Regions from separate parts of the Streptomyces sp. NPDC001515 genome, predicted to be linked through region 1. Evidence: riboswitches for the same ligand, from Rfam matches in the RefSeq annotation. Region 1 holds a riboswitch; each other region holds the start of a gene.

Evidence for each region. A riboswitch is a leader RNA that binds a small molecule or an ion and turns the genes downstream of it on or off. The one in region 1 is predicted to bind cobalamin.
Region 2: another riboswitch for cobalamin. It lies ahead of ACWCXC_RS35445 (ABC transporter substrate-binding protein); the one in region 1 lies ahead of ACWCXC_RS06460 (cobalamin biosynthesis protein).
Region 3: another riboswitch for cobalamin. It lies ahead of ACWCXC_RS08985 (ribonucleoside-diphosphate reductase subunit alpha); the one in region 1 lies ahead of ACWCXC_RS06460 (cobalamin biosynthesis protein).

The regions. Positions count from the first base shown of each region.
Region 1 covers NZ_JBSFHN010000003.1:285,365-290,693, reverse strand. The annotation lists gene ACWCXC_RS06470 (putative cobaltochelatase) at 1-634, opposite strand, end outside; gene ACWCXC_RS06465 (cobyric acid synthase) at 631-2,184, opposite strand; gene ACWCXC_RS06460 (cobalamin biosynthesis protein) at 2,181-3,182, opposite strand; cobalamin riboswitch at 3,315-3,437, opposite strand; gene ACWCXC_RS06455 (hypothetical protein) at 3,597-3,830, opposite strand; gene ACWCXC_RS06450 (anion permease) at 3,841-5,115, opposite strand.
Region 2 covers NZ_JBSFHN010000054.1:5,479-10,807, reverse strand. The annotation lists gene ACWCXC_RS35455 (hypothetical protein) at 1-95, opposite strand, end outside; gene ACWCXC_RS35450 (acyl-CoA dehydrogenase) at 254-2,209, shown strand; cobalamin riboswitch at 2,361-2,546, shown strand; gene ACWCXC_RS35445 (ABC transporter substrate-binding protein) at 2,581-3,648, shown strand; gene ACWCXC_RS35440 (FecCD family ABC transporter permease) at 3,717-4,724, shown strand; gene ACWCXC_RS35435 (ABC transporter ATP-binding protein) at 4,721-5,329, shown strand, end outside.
Region 3 covers NZ_JBSFHN010000006.1:37,339-42,667, reverse strand. The annotation lists gene ACWCXC_RS08990 (ribonucleotide-diphosphate reductase subunit beta) at 1-893, opposite strand, end outside; gene ACWCXC_RS08985 (ribonucleoside-diphosphate reductase subunit alpha) at 893-3,274, opposite strand; cobalamin riboswitch at 3,416-3,538, opposite strand; gene ACWCXC_RS08980 (GNAT family N-acetyltransferase) at 3,593-4,105, opposite strand; gene mctP (monocarboxylate uptake permease MctP) at 4,218-5,329, opposite strand, start outside.

The sequences.
Region 1 (5,329 bases):
CCACCCGCAGATCGGTGTCCCGGGACGCGGCGACCTCCACGGTCAGCCCGAACCGGTCGAGCAGCTGCGGGCGCAGTTCGCCCTCCTCGGGGTTCATCGTCCCCACGAGCAGGAACCGCGCGGCATGCCGTACGGAGACGCCCTCGCGCTCCACGTACGAGGCGCCCATCGCCGCCGCGTCCAGCAGCAGGTCGACCAGGTGGTCGTGGAGGAGGTTGACCTCGTCGACGTAGAGGATCCCCCGGTGCGCCTCGGCCAGCAGCCCCGGCTCGAAGGACTTCACGCCCTCGGCCAGCGCCCGTTCGATGTCCAGGGCCCCGACGAGCCGGTCCTCCGAGGCGCCGACGGGCAGCTCGACCGTGCGGGCGGGCCGCGCCGCGCCGGCCCCGGACGGGTGCGGGCCGTCCGGGCACACCGGATCGGGGGCGTCGGGGGCGCAGGAGAACCGGCAGCCGGGGACGACGGTGACCTCGGGCATCAGCGCGGCCAGTGCCCGGACGGCGGTGGACTTCGCGGTGCCCTTCTCGCCCCGGACGAGGACTCCGCCGACGGCGGGGCTCACCGCGTTGAGCAGCAGCCCGAGTCGCAGGTCGTCCTGTCCGACGATGGCGGTGAAGGGGTAGGGCGTACTCACATGACCTCCTGGGCGGGGGACGCGGGCGCACCCGGCGGAACGAACGGCAGTCCGGACGGCGCGCCCGACTCGATGAGCCGCCACAGCGCGTCGGTGTCCGCGTGCTCCTCGATCAGATCGCCGAGCCGGTCGAGCTGCTCCTCGCGGAGCGCGGCGAAGCAGGTGTCGGGGGCGGGGACGAAACGGCGGCCCCCGGCCCGCGCCACCTCGGTCAGGAAGGCGCGCCGGAAGGCGTCGCTCTCCAGCGAGCCGTGCCAGTGGGTGCCCCAGACGGAGCCGGAGCGGCAGCCGTCCAGCGGGCGGCCCCGCCCGTCGGTGAGGAAGGGCTCGCCGCCGCGCACGTCCGCGACGCCGTGGTGGATCTCGTACCCCTCGACCGGGGCGCCCAGCGCCTCGCCGGACGGCCGGGCGAGGGTCTTCTCGCGGTCGAAGCGGATCCGGACCGGGAGCAGCCCCAGCCCCTCGACGCGGCCGGCGCGCGATTCCACCTCGTCCTCGATCCGCTCGCCGAGCAGTTGGTAGCCGCCGCACACGCCGAGCACCGGACGGCCCTCGGCGGCCCGCCGCAGCAGCGCGTCGGCCAGTCCGCGCTCGCGCAGCCAGGCCAGCGCCTTCACGGTGCCCCGGGTGCCGGGCACGACGACGAGATCGGCGTCCGCCAGCTCCTCCGCGCGGTCCACGAACCGCACGACGACGCCCGGTTCGGCGGCCAGCGCGTCGACGTCGGTGAAGTTCGACATCAGCGGCACCGCGCACACGGCGACGCGCAGCACGTCTTCCCCGTGCGGCGGGGCCACCACCGACTCGCGCACGGCGCCGCGCAGCGACACCCGCAGTCCGTCCTCCTCGTCGATGCCCAGACCGTGCGCGAAGGGCAGCACCCCGTACGACGGCCGGCCGGTCAGCTCCCGCAGCATGCCGAGGCCGGGCTCCAGCAGCGAGACGTCGCCCCGGAACTTGTTCACCAGATAGCCGGCGATCAGCTCCTGGTCCTCGGGCGCGAGCAGCGCGGTCGTTCCGAAGAACGAGGCGAAGACCCCGCCCCGGTCGATGTCGCCGACCACCACCACCGGGAAGCGGGCGGCCCGCGCGATGCCCATGTTGACGATGTCGGTGCGCCGCAGATTGATCTCGGCCGGACTGCCCGCGCCCTCGCAGATCACCGCGTCGTACGTGCCGCGCAGCCGCTCCAGGCAGTCCGTGACGGTGGACAGCAGGGACTCCTGCCGGCCCCCGTGGTAGCCCCGGGCGCTCATCTCGCCGACCGGGCGCCCCATCAGCACCACCTGGCTGGAGCGGTCGCTCCCGGGCTTGAGGAGCACCGGGTTCATCAGGGCGGTCGGCTCGACGCGGGCGGCCTGGGCCTGCATGGCCTGGGCCCGTCCGATCTCGGCGCCCTCGCGGGTCACGAAGGAGTTCAGCGACATGTTCTGCGCCTTGAAGGGCGCCACCTTCACGCCCCGGCGCACCAGCCAGCGGCAGATGCCCGCCGTGACGACGCTCTTGCCCGCGTCCGACGTGGTCCCGGCGACCAGCAGTCCGCCGCTCATGTCCTGCTCCGTCCGGTGGTGGGGGAGGGGGCGGCCCCGGCCCGGGACCGGAGGCGGCGGGCAGCCGCGCCCGCGCCCAGCCGGGCCACGACGCTGACGCCGAGCGCCAGGGCGCCGACCCGGCGCGAGAGCCGTACCGCGCGTTCGATGTCGGCGGTCTCCACGGCCCGGCCCGCCGCGCCGTTGAGCACGGGACGGTGCTCGACCCGGCCGCCGTAGGCCAGCGTGCCGCCGAGCCGCACGCCGAGCGCCCCCGCGAACGCGGCCTCCACCGGGCCCGCGTTGGGGCTCGGATGCGCGGCCGCGTCCGCCCGCCAGGCCCGGAGCGCCGCGCGCGGCGACCCTCCGGCGGCGGTGGCGAGCAGGGCGGTCAGCCGGGCGCCGGGCCAGCCGGCCACGTCGTCGAGGCGGGCGGAGGCCCAGCCGTAGCGCCGGTGGCGGGGCGACCTGTGGCCCACCATGGCGTCCAGCGTGTTGGCGGCCCGGAAGCCGACGAGTCCGGGGACGCCGCCCAGCGCCCCCCACACCAGGGCGCCGACGACGGCGTCCGAGGTGTTCTCGGCGACGGACTCCACGACGGCACGGGCGATCTGCGGTCCGTCCAGGGACTGCGGGTCGCGGCCGCACAGATGCGGCAGCCGTTCCCGGGCCCCCTCGACGTCCCCGGCGGCCAGCGCGCCGCCGATGGCCCGCGCCTCGCGCCCCAGGGAGGTTCCGCCGACGACGGACCAGGTGGCGGCGGCGGTCAGGGCCACGGAGGCGGCGGGGCGGTGGCGCAGGGCGCGGGAGGCCAGGGCGGCGGCCCCGGCGGCGCCGCCGGCGCAGACCAGGGTGTGCAGCGCGCCCCACCCCCGGTGGTCGCGCCACAGCAGGCGTTCGACGTCCGCCGCGGCCCGCCCGAAGGCGGCCACCGGATGGCCCCTGCGGGGGTCACCGAGCAGCAGATCACCGATCATCCCGGCCGTGGCGCCGTACGCGAAGACGCGATCGGCACGCACGGGTCAGCCGGCCGTGGCGCCTCGGCGGGCCCCGGTACGGGGAAGCGGCGGGGAAGGGTTGGCGACGGGGCCGGGCATGGCGATATGTCCTCACTCAGGGTCCGCGCCCTGGTTCGACGAGACGGCGACCAGAGTCTCCTGGCTCCCGGATCCGCGGTCTCCCGGTCTTCCGGCCCGGTGGGCCGTGACGTCCGAGAGGGGGGACCGCTCCCCGGTGACAGTGGCGGGACCGCGCCGGATTCGCACCGGCTTCCTCTGCTGTCGCCGTAATGGCTCCGGCAGTCCACCACGCTCCGCGAACACCCGTCAACTTGCCGTTGACCTGCGGGGGCGCGGTGTGGGCGGACACACACAGGGCCGGACACCCGCGAAGGGGCGCCCGGCCCGGTGGGGGTCGGAGAGGGCGTACGGCCCTCAGGCGACGATCAGATAGATCCCGTACGCGACCGCCGCCGCGCACAGTCCGAAGCAGACGTACCCGCCGGCGCGGGCCAGCAGGACCGACCCGCCCGCCGCGCCGCCCCGCGCGGCCGGTTCCGGCTGCTTGGAAAGGCCGACGATGCCGAGGGTGAACAGGCCCACCAGGGCGACGGTGGTGACGAGGGAGACGCCGAAGACGGTGCCGAGTGCTGCCCAGTCGATGTGCATGTGTGTGTCCTTACACCGTGGCGGGTCGGGCCGGATCGGCGGTGACGGGCGCGGCCGGGGCCGGAAGGGTCGCCGTCAGGTCGGGCTGGGCGGCGAGCGTGGGCGGCGGGCTGACGGCCGCGATGGCGGTGGTGACGACACCGGCCGGTTCGGCGTCCGGCGCGGTCCGGGCGCCGGACGGTGCGACGTCGTCGTGGCCCACGGGCTTGCGGCGCGAGAGCGCCCAGATCGCACCGGAGCCGGCGACCAGCAGCACCGCCACGACGACGACGCCCCAGGTGCCCTGCTTGGTGACGAACTCGGCGCCCGCGCCGACCAGACCGGCGGCCGGCAGGGTCAGGCCCCAGGCGACGAACATCCGGGTGGCGGTGGACCAGCGGACCACGCCCCCCCGGCGGCCGAGGCCCGCGCCCATCACCGCGCCGGAGCAGGACTGGGTGGTGGAGAGGGAGAAGCCGAGGTGCGAGGAGGCCAGGATGACGGTGGCCGCGCTGGTCTGGGCGGCGAAGCCCTGCGGCGGCTTGAGCTCGGTCAGTCCGCTGCCCATGGTGCGGATGATGCGCCAGCCGCCGAGGTAGGTGCCCATCGCGATGGCGAGACCGGCGCTCACGATCACCCAGACCGGCGGGTTGGAGCCGGGGGAGAGGACGCCGCCGGTGACCAGGGCGAGCGTGATGATGCCCATGGTCTTCTGCGCGTCGTTGGTGCCGTGGGCGAGGGAGACCAGGCCGGCCGAGGCGATCTGGCCCGCCCGGTAGCCCTTGGCGGTGGCCTTCTCCTGGGCGTCGCCCTTGATCCGGCCGCCGATGCGGTACGTCAGCCGGGTGGCCAGCAGGGCGGCGACACCGGCGACGATCGGGGCGGCGACCGCGGGGAGCAGCACCTTGGTGACGACGGTGCCGCCGTCGACGGAGGACCAGCCGGCGGACATCACCGCGGCGCCGATGAGGCCGCCGAACAGGGCGTGGGAGGAACTGGAGGGCAGGCCGACCAGCCAGGTCAGCAGATTCCACAGGATGGCGCCGACGAGCGCCGCGAAGATGACCTCGGTTCTGAGCCCGTCTTCATTGATGATCCCGCCGGAGATCGTCTTGGCGACCTCCACCGACAGGAACGCGCCGACGAGGTTGAGAACGGCGGACATGGCCACCGCTGTCTTGGGTTTGAGTGCGCCGGTCGAGATGGTCGTGGCCATCGCGTTGGCGGTGTCGTGGAAACCGTTCGTGAAATCGAACACTAGAGCTGTCACGATCACTATCGCGAGCAGCAGCGTGATGTGTTCCATTTACCCAGGCAATCGTTCGACGTCATTGGCACGTGGACCGTAGGCAAGCTGGGTGAACGGAAGATGAACTGGGCAGGGCTTTGCGGTGACCCCAACCGGAGCCCGGCCGCCCTCTTCGCCCGCCGGACGGCGACGGGATTCCGCTACGGGCCGGGCGTGGCCCAGAATTCGGGGCCTGGCGCGGTCCCGCGCGAGGGGGCGGCGCGGGGCCGCT
Region 2 (5,329 bases), on a different contig from region 1:
GGCGGCCGGGCTTCCAGCCGTGCCACCCGGGCGCGCAGCGCTTCGAGTTCGGCATGCTCGCCGGCCGCGTCCGGCCCGTCGGGGTCCCGTTCCATGAACCAAGGGGATGCCCTGGGGGAGGGCCGGGCGCGGCGGACTGCTGCGAACGGGTGAGGCGGAGGGCGGAGGGTACCCGACACCCACGGGTGTACGGAAATCGCTCGCTTATGCAGGTTTCCGGGTGTCCTGGCCGAATCCTGCTCGTTTTCATCGTATGACCACCCTTCTCGACACCAAGGGCCCGGCGCAGGCCGCGGCCCGGCCGGTCACGGACCGGCTCACCGCGGTCCTCCTGGGCCCGGACGCCCGCCGCGAACACGGTTTCTGGCGGTGGCTCGTGGCCACCGAACCGTTTCGCCGCCCGGCGTGCCCGGCCCCCGGCCCCACCCCGGAGGAACGCCTCGCCCTCGCCCACCGGCGGCTCCGCGTCCTCAACAGCTCCCTGGACAGCGCAGCCCGCCCGGCGAGCGACGCGCGTGCCCTGGCCGCCATGCACGAATGGCTCGCCCCGGTGGACCCGGCGCTCGCCACCGTCGCGGGCATCCACTACAACCTGTTCCTCGGCAGCCTCCTGGACCACGACCCCGACCACCCCCGCGACCTCTCGGACTTCCTCGCGCTGCGCCGCATGGGCACCTTCCTGTGCACGGAGGTGGCGCACGGCAACGACGCCGCCGCCCTCGAGACGACCGCCTCCTACGACCCCGACCGGGACGGCTTCGTCCTGCACACCCCGCACGCCGGCGCGCAGAAGTTCATGCCGAACACCAGCCCGGCCGGCGGCCCCAAATCGGGGCTCGTCGCCGCCCGGCTGCTCGTCGACGGCGTCGACGAGGGCGTCTTCCTCTTCCTGGTGCCGCTCACGGACACCACCCGGGCCCTGCCCGGCATCCGGGTGCGGCTGCTGCCCGCCCGGATGGGCAGCCCGGTCGACCACTGCCTGACCTCCTTCGACAGCGTCTTCGTGCCGCGCGGGGCGATGCTCGGGGGAGTGCAGGGGCGGATCGGTGACGACGGGGTCTTCCGCAGCGGCACCGAGGGCCGCAGGCGCCGCTTCCTCGTCTCCATCGGCCGGGTCACCGCCGGACGGATCTGCATGAGCGCCAGCGCGGTGGGCTCGGCCCGCGCCACCCTCGCCGTCGCCGTCCGCTACGGCGGACACCGCCTCGTCTCCGGCGGACGCGGCGCCCCGCCCGTGCCGGTCTCCGCCCACCGCAGCCACCACGGCCCGCTCGCCGAGGCCATGGCCACGGTCTTCGCGATGAGCCTGCTGCACCGCCGCGCCCTCGACCGCTGGGAGCGGGCCGAGCGGGCCGGGGCCGCCGACCGCGCGGCTGCCGGGCGCCTGGTCGACGTCGCCAAGGGCTGGATCACCTGGCAGGCCCGGTCCGTGATCGTCGAGAGCCGCGAACGCTGCGGCGCCCAGGGGCTGCTGGAGCACAACGGGATGACCGAGCTGGTCACCGGGGTCGAGGGCGCCATCACCGCCGAGGGCGACAATCTGGCCATCCACACCCGCGCCGCCGCGAGCCTGCTCCTGGACGCGGTGCGGGACGCCCCCGAGCGCCCGCCCGCCCGGCCGGCCCCCGGCGACCTCACCGATCCGCGCCACCTGGCCGCCCTGCTGGAGCGGATCGAGCAGCTCTGGTTCGCACGGGCCGCCCGCCGGATGGCCCGCGTGGAGCACGAGGACCCGAAGGAACGCTGGAACGCGGCGTCGGGACCGGCCCTGCGGGGCGTCGAGGCCCATGCCTACCGCCATGCGGCCGAGGCGTACGCGCAGGCGCTCGCGGAGCTGCCCGAGGGCCCGGCGCGCGACCGGCTGGACGAACTGGCCCGGCTGTTCGCCCTGCGCTGGATCGCCCGCAACAGCGGGGACCTGCTCGCCGACGGACAGCTGACGAACGATCAGGTCGAGGGGCTGACCGACGCCGTCGAGCAGCTGATCGCCGCCGTGGCCCCCCATCTGCGGGAGCTGGCCGCGGCGTTCGCGCTGCCCGACGAACTCCTCGCCGACTGGCCCATCGCGGGCCCCCGGTACACCGACGTCTACGACGACCCGGGGGCCTCCTGGCACACCCGGCCCGCCGAGGAGCCGGCGGGAGTGCCCGGGACATGGCGTGCGGAGACCTCCGGCCCCGGTGGCGAATCGGTTCGCCCCAAGGGGTGACCGGCCCGACGCCCTGTCGTCGCGCGTTCCGGCGGTGACCGGCGGTTCCTGCCGCGCCCGGCGCGTCCGGGTGCCCGCGCGGTGGCCGGTGGCAGGGGGCCGCGCCCCCGGCCACCGGCCCGCACCGCCGCTGAGCTGCGCGGAAGCTCGTGGTAGCGTGCCCGGTGCCAGTCGAACTCCAGCCAGGAGTCAGGGAATCCGGTGCGAATCCGGAACTGACGCGCAGCGGTGAGGGGGACGGGCGGGGCCACGGCCACTGGGAGACCACGGTTTCCCGGGAAGGCGCCCCGTCCGCGTGAACCCGAGTCCGAAGACCTGCTGGCACCCGCGGTCCGGACCGGGCCGCGGAGTCCGTACACCGGGCCCCGCGCATGGGCCCCGAGACGACGAGGTACTCCGTGCCGCCCCTCTTCGGCCACGCCCGCACCATCGCCCCGCTCACCGCCGCGCTCGTCCTGCTGACGGCCTGCGGCACCGGAGGGCAGACGCCCGCCGACGGCAACGGGGACGCCGCCGGCTACCCCGTGACCTTCACGAACTGCGGGCGCGCCGTCACCGTGCACCGCGCCCCCGAACGCGCCGTCGCCGTCGACCAGGGCTCGGCCGAGATCCTGCTCGCGCTCGGCCTCGCGGACCGGATGGCCGCGACCGCCACGTGGACCGACCCGGTGATGAAGGGCCTGGAGAAGGCCGCCGCCACGGTGCCCCGGATCTCCGACAACCGGCCCTCGTCCGAGAAGGTCCTGGACCGGGAACCCGACTTCGTCAGCGCCTCCTTCGCCTCCACCCTGGCCAAGGGCGGCGTCGCCCCGCGCGAACAGTTCGAGGAGCTGGGCGTGCCCACCTACGTCTCGCCCGCCGACTGCACCGCCAAGGACAACAGCAAGGACGGCGACGGGGTGCGCACCGGCACCCTCGCCCTGGACAGCGTCTACACCGAAGTGCGCGAGCTGGCCCGGGTGTTCGGCGTACCGGAACGGGGCGAGAAGCTGGTCGCCTCGCTCCGCGCACGCGTCCGGAAGGCCACCGCGACCGTCGACGCCTCCGGCGCCACGCTGATGTACTGGTTCGCCAACGCGCAATCCCCCTACCTGGCGGGCTGCTGCGGGGCCCCCGGCATCATCACCCGCGCACTCGGCGCGAAGAACGTCTTCGACGACACCCACGAGGAATGGCCGCAGATCACCTGGGAGACCGTCGCGGACCGCGATCCCTCCGTCCTGGTCATCGGTGACCTCACCCGCCGCTCCCAGACCGCCGAGAGCGCCGCGGGGAAGATCGCCTTCCTGGAGTCCCACCCCGTCACCCGGACCATGGACGCCGTACGGCACCGGCGGTACGTGCTGCTCAGCGGCCAGGCCATGAACCCGTCGATCCGCACCGTCGAGGGCGTGGAACGCGTCGCGGCCGGACTGCGCTCCTTCGGGCTGGCGGGGTGAGCGACACCGCACCGGCCGCGCCCCCGCACGAGGCCGCGCCGGCGGCCGGCCGCGCGGCGGGGCGGGCGCTGCGCGCCGGACTGGGCTGGGCCGGCGGGTCCCTGCTGCTCGCCCTGTCCGTCGCGGTCGCCGTCACCATCGGACCCGCCCGGATCTCCGTCCCCGACGTCTGGTCCGCCGTCGGCGCCCATCTCGGCCTCGGCACCTCGGACCTCTCCCCGATCCGCGACGGCATCATCTGGAACCTGCGCATGCCCCGGACCCTGCTCGCCGCGGTGTGCGGTGCGGGGCTCGCCGTCTGCGGCACCGTCATGCAGGCGCTGCTGCGCAATCCGCTCGCCGACCCGTTCGTCCTCGGCGTCTCCTCCGGGGCGTCCACCGGAGCGGTCGCCGTCGTCGTCCTCGGAGTCGGCGGGGGAGCGGTGTCGCTGTCGGCCGGCGCCTTCGCCGGGGCCCTGTGCTCCTTCGCGCTGGTGATGGCGCTCAGCCACAGCCTCGGAGGCAGCACCGACCGGGTCGTCCTGTCCGGGGTCGCCGCCATGCAGCTGTTCTCCGCGCTGACCTCCCTCGTCGTGATGACGGCCGCCGACGCCGAGCAGACCCGGGGCGTCCTGTTCTGGCTGCTCGGCTCGCTCGGCGGCGCCGGCTGGAGCGAGGTCGCCACCTGCGCCGCGATCCTCGCCGCGACCCTGGCGGTCTGCCTGGGCCACGCCCGTACGCTCGATGCCTTCGCCTTCGGCCAGGACGCCGCGGCGGCCCTCGGGGTCCGGGTCGCACGCACCCGGACGGTGCTGCTGTGCGCGACCGCCCTGCTGACCGCCGCGCTGGTGGCCGCCGCCGGCGCCATCGGGTTCGTCGGCCTCGTCCTGCCGCACGCGGCCCGCGCGCTCGCCGGATCCGGGCACGGCAGGCTGCTGCCCGTCACGGCGCTCGCCGGGGCCGTGTTCCTGGTCTGGGCGGACACCCTGGCGCGTACCGTTCTCGATCCCCAGGAGGTACCGGTGGGCGTCGTCACCGCCCTGATCGGCGTCCCCGCCTTCGTCCTGGTCCTGCACCGCACCCGGCGGACGCCGTGAGCGCGGGGGAGCCGGTCGGCCTGCGGGCCGACCGGGTGGACCGGCGGGCGGGCGGCCGGCTCGTCGTGGACGGCGTCTCGCTCGCCCCGCCTCCCGGCGGCACCACCGGGCTGATCGGCCCGAACGGCTCGGGGAAGTCCACCCTGCTGCGGATCCTGGCCGGGGTGCTCGCCCCGGAGGCCGGTGTGGTCACCCTCGACGGCGATCCGCTCGCGCGGATCGGCCGGCGCACGGCCGCCCGGCGCATCGCCGTCGTCGACCAGCACGCCGCGACCGACGCCGACCTGAACGTGGTGGACGTCGTACGGCTCGGCCGCATCCCGCACCGGCGCGCCTGGTCGGCCCCGACGCCCGAGGACGAGGCGGCGGTGGACGCGGCGCTGGAGCGGACCGGCCTGGCCGCCCGGCGCGCGCAGTCCTGGCACACGCTGTCCGGCGGCGAGCGCCAGCGCGTGCAGATCGCCCGCGCGCTCGCCCAGTGCCCGCGCGAACTCCTGCTGGACGAGCCGACCAACCATCTGGACATCCAGCACCAGCTGCAACTGCTGTCGCTGGTCACCGCGCTGCCGCTGACCGCCGTGATCGCGCTGCACGACCTGAACATG
Region 3 (5,329 bases), on a different contig from region 1:
GAGCCGTACACCGCCGGAAAGCCCAGCCTGGTCAGCCGCTGGTCGGCGACGCACTCCAGGTACTGGCGCATCGAATCGGTGTTCATCCCCGGCAGCCCGTCCCCGCACAGATCGCGGCCGAACTGCAGCTCCGCCTCGACGGCCTCCCTCAGCATGGCCGTGACCTGCTGCTCCAGGGCCTCGTCGAAGAGGTCGGGCTCCTCCTTGCGGACGGTGTCCACCACCTCGAAGGCGAAGTTCATGTGCATGGTCTCGTCCCGGAACACCCAGTTGGTGCCCGTGGCGAGACCGTGCAGCAGCCCGCGCGAACGGAACCAGTACACGTAGGCGAACGCGCCGTAGAAGAACAGCCCCTCGATGCACGCAGCGAAGCAGATGAGGTTCAGCAGGAAGCGGCGGCGGTCGGCCTTCGTCTCCAGCCGGTCGATCTTCTCGACCGAGTCCATCCACCGGAAGCAGAACTGCGCCTTCTCCCGGATCGACGGAATGTTCTCCACCGCCGCGAACGCCGCCGCCCGGTCCTCCGGATCGGGGAGATACGTGTCGAGCAGCGTCAGATAGAACTGGACGTGCACGGCCTCCTCGAAGAGCTGCCGCGACAGGTACAGCCGCGCCTCGGGGGAGTTGATGTGCTTGTACAGCGTCAGCACCAGGTTGTTGGCGACGATCGAGTCCCCGGTCGCGAAGAACGCGACCAGCCGGCCGATCATGTGCTGCTCGCCCGGCGAGAGCTTGGCGAGATCGGCCACGTCGGAGTGGAGGTCGACCTCCTCCACCGTCCAGGTGTTCTTGATCGCGTCCCGGTAGCGCTCGTAGAAGTCCGGGTAGCGCATCGGCCGCAGGGTCAGTTCGAAGCCCGGGTCGAGCAGGTTCTTCTCGTCGGTGGCGCTCATTACTGGCAGGCCTCGCAGGACTCGGGGTTTTCGAGGGAGCAGGCGATCGCGTCCGCGTCGGGCGCCGGAGCCTGCGCGGGGACGGCGGCGGCGGCGGACGCCGCGCGGGCGATCCGGGTCGCCGGACGGGACCGCAGGTAGTACGTCGTCTTGAGCCCGCGCTTCCAGGCGTACGCGTACATCGAGGAGAGCTTGCCGATCGTCGGCGTCTCCAGGAACAGGTTGAGCGACTGGCTCTGGTCGAGGAACGGTGTACGGGCCGCCGCCATGTCGATCAGGCCGCGCTGCGGGATCTCCCACGCCGTGCGGTACAGCGCCCGCACCTCCTCGGGGATCCACGCGAAGCCCTGCACCGAGCCGCTCGCCTCGCGCAGCGCCTCACGGGTCCGCGCGTCCCAGACGCCGAGCGCCTTCAGCTCCTCCACCAGATAGCCGTTGACCTGGAGAAACTCACCGCTGAGCGTTTCGCGCTTGAAGAGGTTGGAGACCTGCGGCTCGATGCACTCGTACACCCCGGCGATCGAGGCGATCGTCGCCGTCGGCGCGATGGCGAGCAGCAGCGCGTTGCGCATCCCGCTCTTCGCGATCCGGGCGCGCAGCGCGTCCCACCGCTCCGGCCAGGCCCGCTCGGCGTCGTAGTGGTCGGGGTGCAGCACCCCGCGGGCGGCACGCGTCTCGGACCAGGCGGGGAGGGGGCCGGAGCGCTCCGCGAGATCGCACGACGCCTCGTACGCGGCGAGCATGATCCGCTCCGAGATCCGCGTGGACAGCGCGCGGGCCTCGGGGGAGTCGAAAGGCAGCCGCAGCTTGAAGAAGACGTCCTGGAGCCCCATCGCGCCCAGCCCCACCGGGCGCCAGCGGGCGTTGGACCGGCCGGCCTGCTCGGTCGGGTAGAAGTTGATGTCGACGACCCGGTCCAGGAAGGTCACGGCGGTGCGGACGGTGGCGTCCAGCCGCTCCCAGTCGATCGTGCCGCCTTCGACGAACGCGGCGAGGTTGACCGAGCCCAGGTTGCAGACGGCCGTCTCGCCGTCGTCGGTGACCTCCAGGATCTCGGTGCACAGGTTCGAGGAGTGCACCACGCGGCCCGGCTCCGCCGTCTGGTTCGCGGTCCGGTTGGAGGCGTCCTTGAACGTCATCCAGCCCTGGCCGGTCTGGGCCAGCGTCCGCATCATCCTGCCGTACAGCTCACGGGCCGGCAGGGTCCTGCGCGCCAGGCCCCGGGCCTCGGCGTCCCGGTAGGCCGCGTCGAACGCCTCGCCCCACAGGTCCACCAGCTCCGGCACGTCCGACGGGGAGAACAGCGACCAGGTGCCGTCCGCCTCCACCCGGCGCATGAACTCGTCCGGGATCCAGTGCGCCAGGTTGAGGTTGTGCGTGCGCCGCTGGTCCTCGCCGGTGTTGTCGCGCAGCTCCAGGAACTCCTCGATGTCCGCGTGCCAGGTCTCCAGGTAGACCGCCGCCGCGCCCTTGCGCCGGCCGCCCTGGTTGACCGCCGCCACGGAGGCGTCGAGCGTCTTCAGGAACGGCACGATGCCGTTGGAGTGCCCGTTGGTGCCGCGGATCAGCGAACCCCGGGCGCGGATGCGGGAGTACGGCAGACCGATGCCGCCCGCGTGCTTGGAGAGCCGGGCCACCTGGTGGTAGCGGTCGTAGATCGAGTCCAGCTCGTCGCGCGGCGAGTCCAGCAGATAGCAGGAGGACATCTGCGGATGGCGGGTGCCGGAGTTGAAGAGCGTGGGGGAGGAGGGCAGATAGTCCAGCCGGCTCATCAGCCCGTACAGCGCGGCGACCTCGTCCAGGGCGCGCGCCGATTCGTCCTCGGCCAGTCCGGCGGCGACGCGCAGCATGAAGTGCTGCGGCGTCTCGATGACCTGACGGGTGTGCGGGTGGCGCAGCAGATAGCGGCTGTGCAGGGTGCGCAGCCCGAAGTAGCCGAAGCGGTCGTCGGCGCCCTCGGCGAGCGCCCCCTCCACCAGCGCGTCCAGCGCGTCGGCGTGCCGCGCCACGAACGCGGCGGTGCGGTCCGCGATCAGCCCCTCGCGGTGGCCCACGGCGACCGAGGCGGAGAACGAGGTGGCGCCCTGCCCGGCCGCCTCCTCCGCGACGGCGCGGGTCAGCAGGCGGGCGGCGAGCCGGGAGTAGGCGGGGTCCTCGGAGATGAGCCCGGCGGCGGCCTCGGTGGCCAGCGAGCGCAGCTCGGCCTCGTCCGCGTGGGCGCTGCGGCCGCGCAGCGCGGCGGCGGCGACCCGTCCGGGGTCGGTGTCGGGCAGGTCCGCGGTGAGCGCGGTCAGGGTCCGCAGCAGCGCGGCCCCCGGTCCGTCGCCCGTGCTTCCCGTTGACTCGGCCGCTGAGACCGGATCGGCTGGCGCGATGGTCACCTGGTGCTCTCCCTCGCTCGGCTCGGGGCCGTCGGGTGCGCGGGGGCAGCCGGGCGGAGCGGGGCCCGGACAGGGCGGCACTCCGTGCGGCGTCCACCGGCCCATCCACGAGGCCCGGACGTCTGGGCACCCGGTTCGGTCGAGCCGGGTGCGCTGTCGGCAGGTCCTCGGACTGGAGGTGCGCGAAAGCGCACCGAACACACCGTTGCGGGACAGTTCCGGATTCGCACCGGATTCCCCTGCGGCGACAGCGAGCATGAGCATACATGTGGGGGCCGCCGGATGAGGCGGCCCCCACATGTTGTGTCGCATGGGTGCTCAGACGGAGGAGTGCAGCTCCAGCCGGTAGGTCAGCAGCCTCAGGTCGTCGATCGGATCCCAGTCCCGCTCGGGGGTCCGTACGAAGCCGAGGCGTTCGTAGATCCGGTGCGCCCCGCGCATGGCCGGCTGGGTCGACAGCACCAGGCCCGTGACGCCCTCGGTGGCCCGTGCGCGGGCTATGCAGGCCCGTACGAGCGCCTCGCCCGCGCCCGCCCCGCGCGCCTCGCGGGCGACCGCCAGCATCCGGAACTCCGCCTCGTCCGGTCCCGCGATGTCCGCCCAGGGATTGCCCGGCGCCGCGTAGGTGACTCCGCCCAGCACCCGCCCCCCGGCGTCCGCCGCGACCAGCACCTCGGCCTCGGCGGCCCGCCGGGCCACGTCGCGCAGGTGCACCAGATACGGGTCGTCGGCACCGAAGTCCAGCAGCCCGTCCCCGAGATAGGCCTCGGCGGTGATCTCGCCGAGGAGGGCGTGCTCCGAGGGGTCCACCGGTCGGATCGTCATGTCCATGTGCGGAGTCTGCCCCACGCCCCGGCACGGTCCGCGACCGGGTTCCGCGCCCGCGCGCGAACGGGCCGTCGCGCCCCCGGCAGCCGGGGGCGCGACGGCCCGTGACCGTGCGTCAGTGCCCGCCCGGCGCACCGGCGGTGGCCGGCGGGAGCACCTCGGTCACCCCGGGGTCGCCCGCGTCCGCCGTGTAGTCCTCCGGGGAGGTCTCGTCGATGCCGGCGGGGGCCTTCAGGGCGTTCAGGACGAACGTGAGGACCACCACGACCACGACGTTGAGCACGAAGGCGGTCAGACCGATGTAGCCGATCTCGCCGAGGCCCGGGATCTCCTTGGAGGAGCCGCCGAAGTGCTTCTGCGTGGGGCTCGCCACCCCGTACGCGGCGGCGGTGCCGTAGACCATGCCGACCGCCCAGCCGGCCAGCAGCGCCCAGCGGTGGAACCAGCGGGTGAAGAGGCCGCCGACCAGGGCCGGCATGGTCTGGAGGATCCAGATCCCGCCCAGCAGCTGGAAGTTGATCGCGACCGTCTTGTCCATGGTGAGGACGAAGGCGAGGGCGCCGACCTTCACCAGCAGCGACACCAGCTTGGAGACCTTGGTCTCCTGCTCGGGCGTCGCGTCGGGCTTCAGGAAGTCCTTGTAGATGTTGCGGGTGAACAGGTTGGCCGCCGCGATGGACATGATCGCGGCGGGCACCAGCGCGCCGATGCCGATGGCGGCGAAGGCCACGCCCGCGAACCAGTCCGGGAACATGTTCTCGAATAGCTGCGGGATCGCCAGCTGGCCGTTCTCCACTTTCACGCCGGCCGCGATCGCCATGAAGCCGAGCAGGGCGAGCAGGCCCAGCATCAGCGAGTACAGCGGCAGGATCGTGGTGTTGCGGCGGATCACGTCACGGCTGCGGCTGGAGAGCGTCGCCGTGATCGAGTGCGGATACATGAACAGGGCCAGCGCGGAGCCGAGTGCCAGCGTGGCGTACCCCCAGTGCCCGGCCTCGGGCGGGGCCAGCGCCCCGGTCGGCTTGCCGCCGGGCGGTCCGGCGAACTTGTCCGCGGCGGCCGAGAAGATGTCGTCGAAGCCGCCGAGCTTGATCGGGATGTAGATGATCGCCACGGCGATGACCAGGTAGATCAGCCCGTCCTTGACGAAGGCGATCAGCGCCGGCGCGCGCAGCCCGGAGGAGTAGGTGTACGCCGCGAGCACCGCGAACGCGAGCAGCAGCGGCA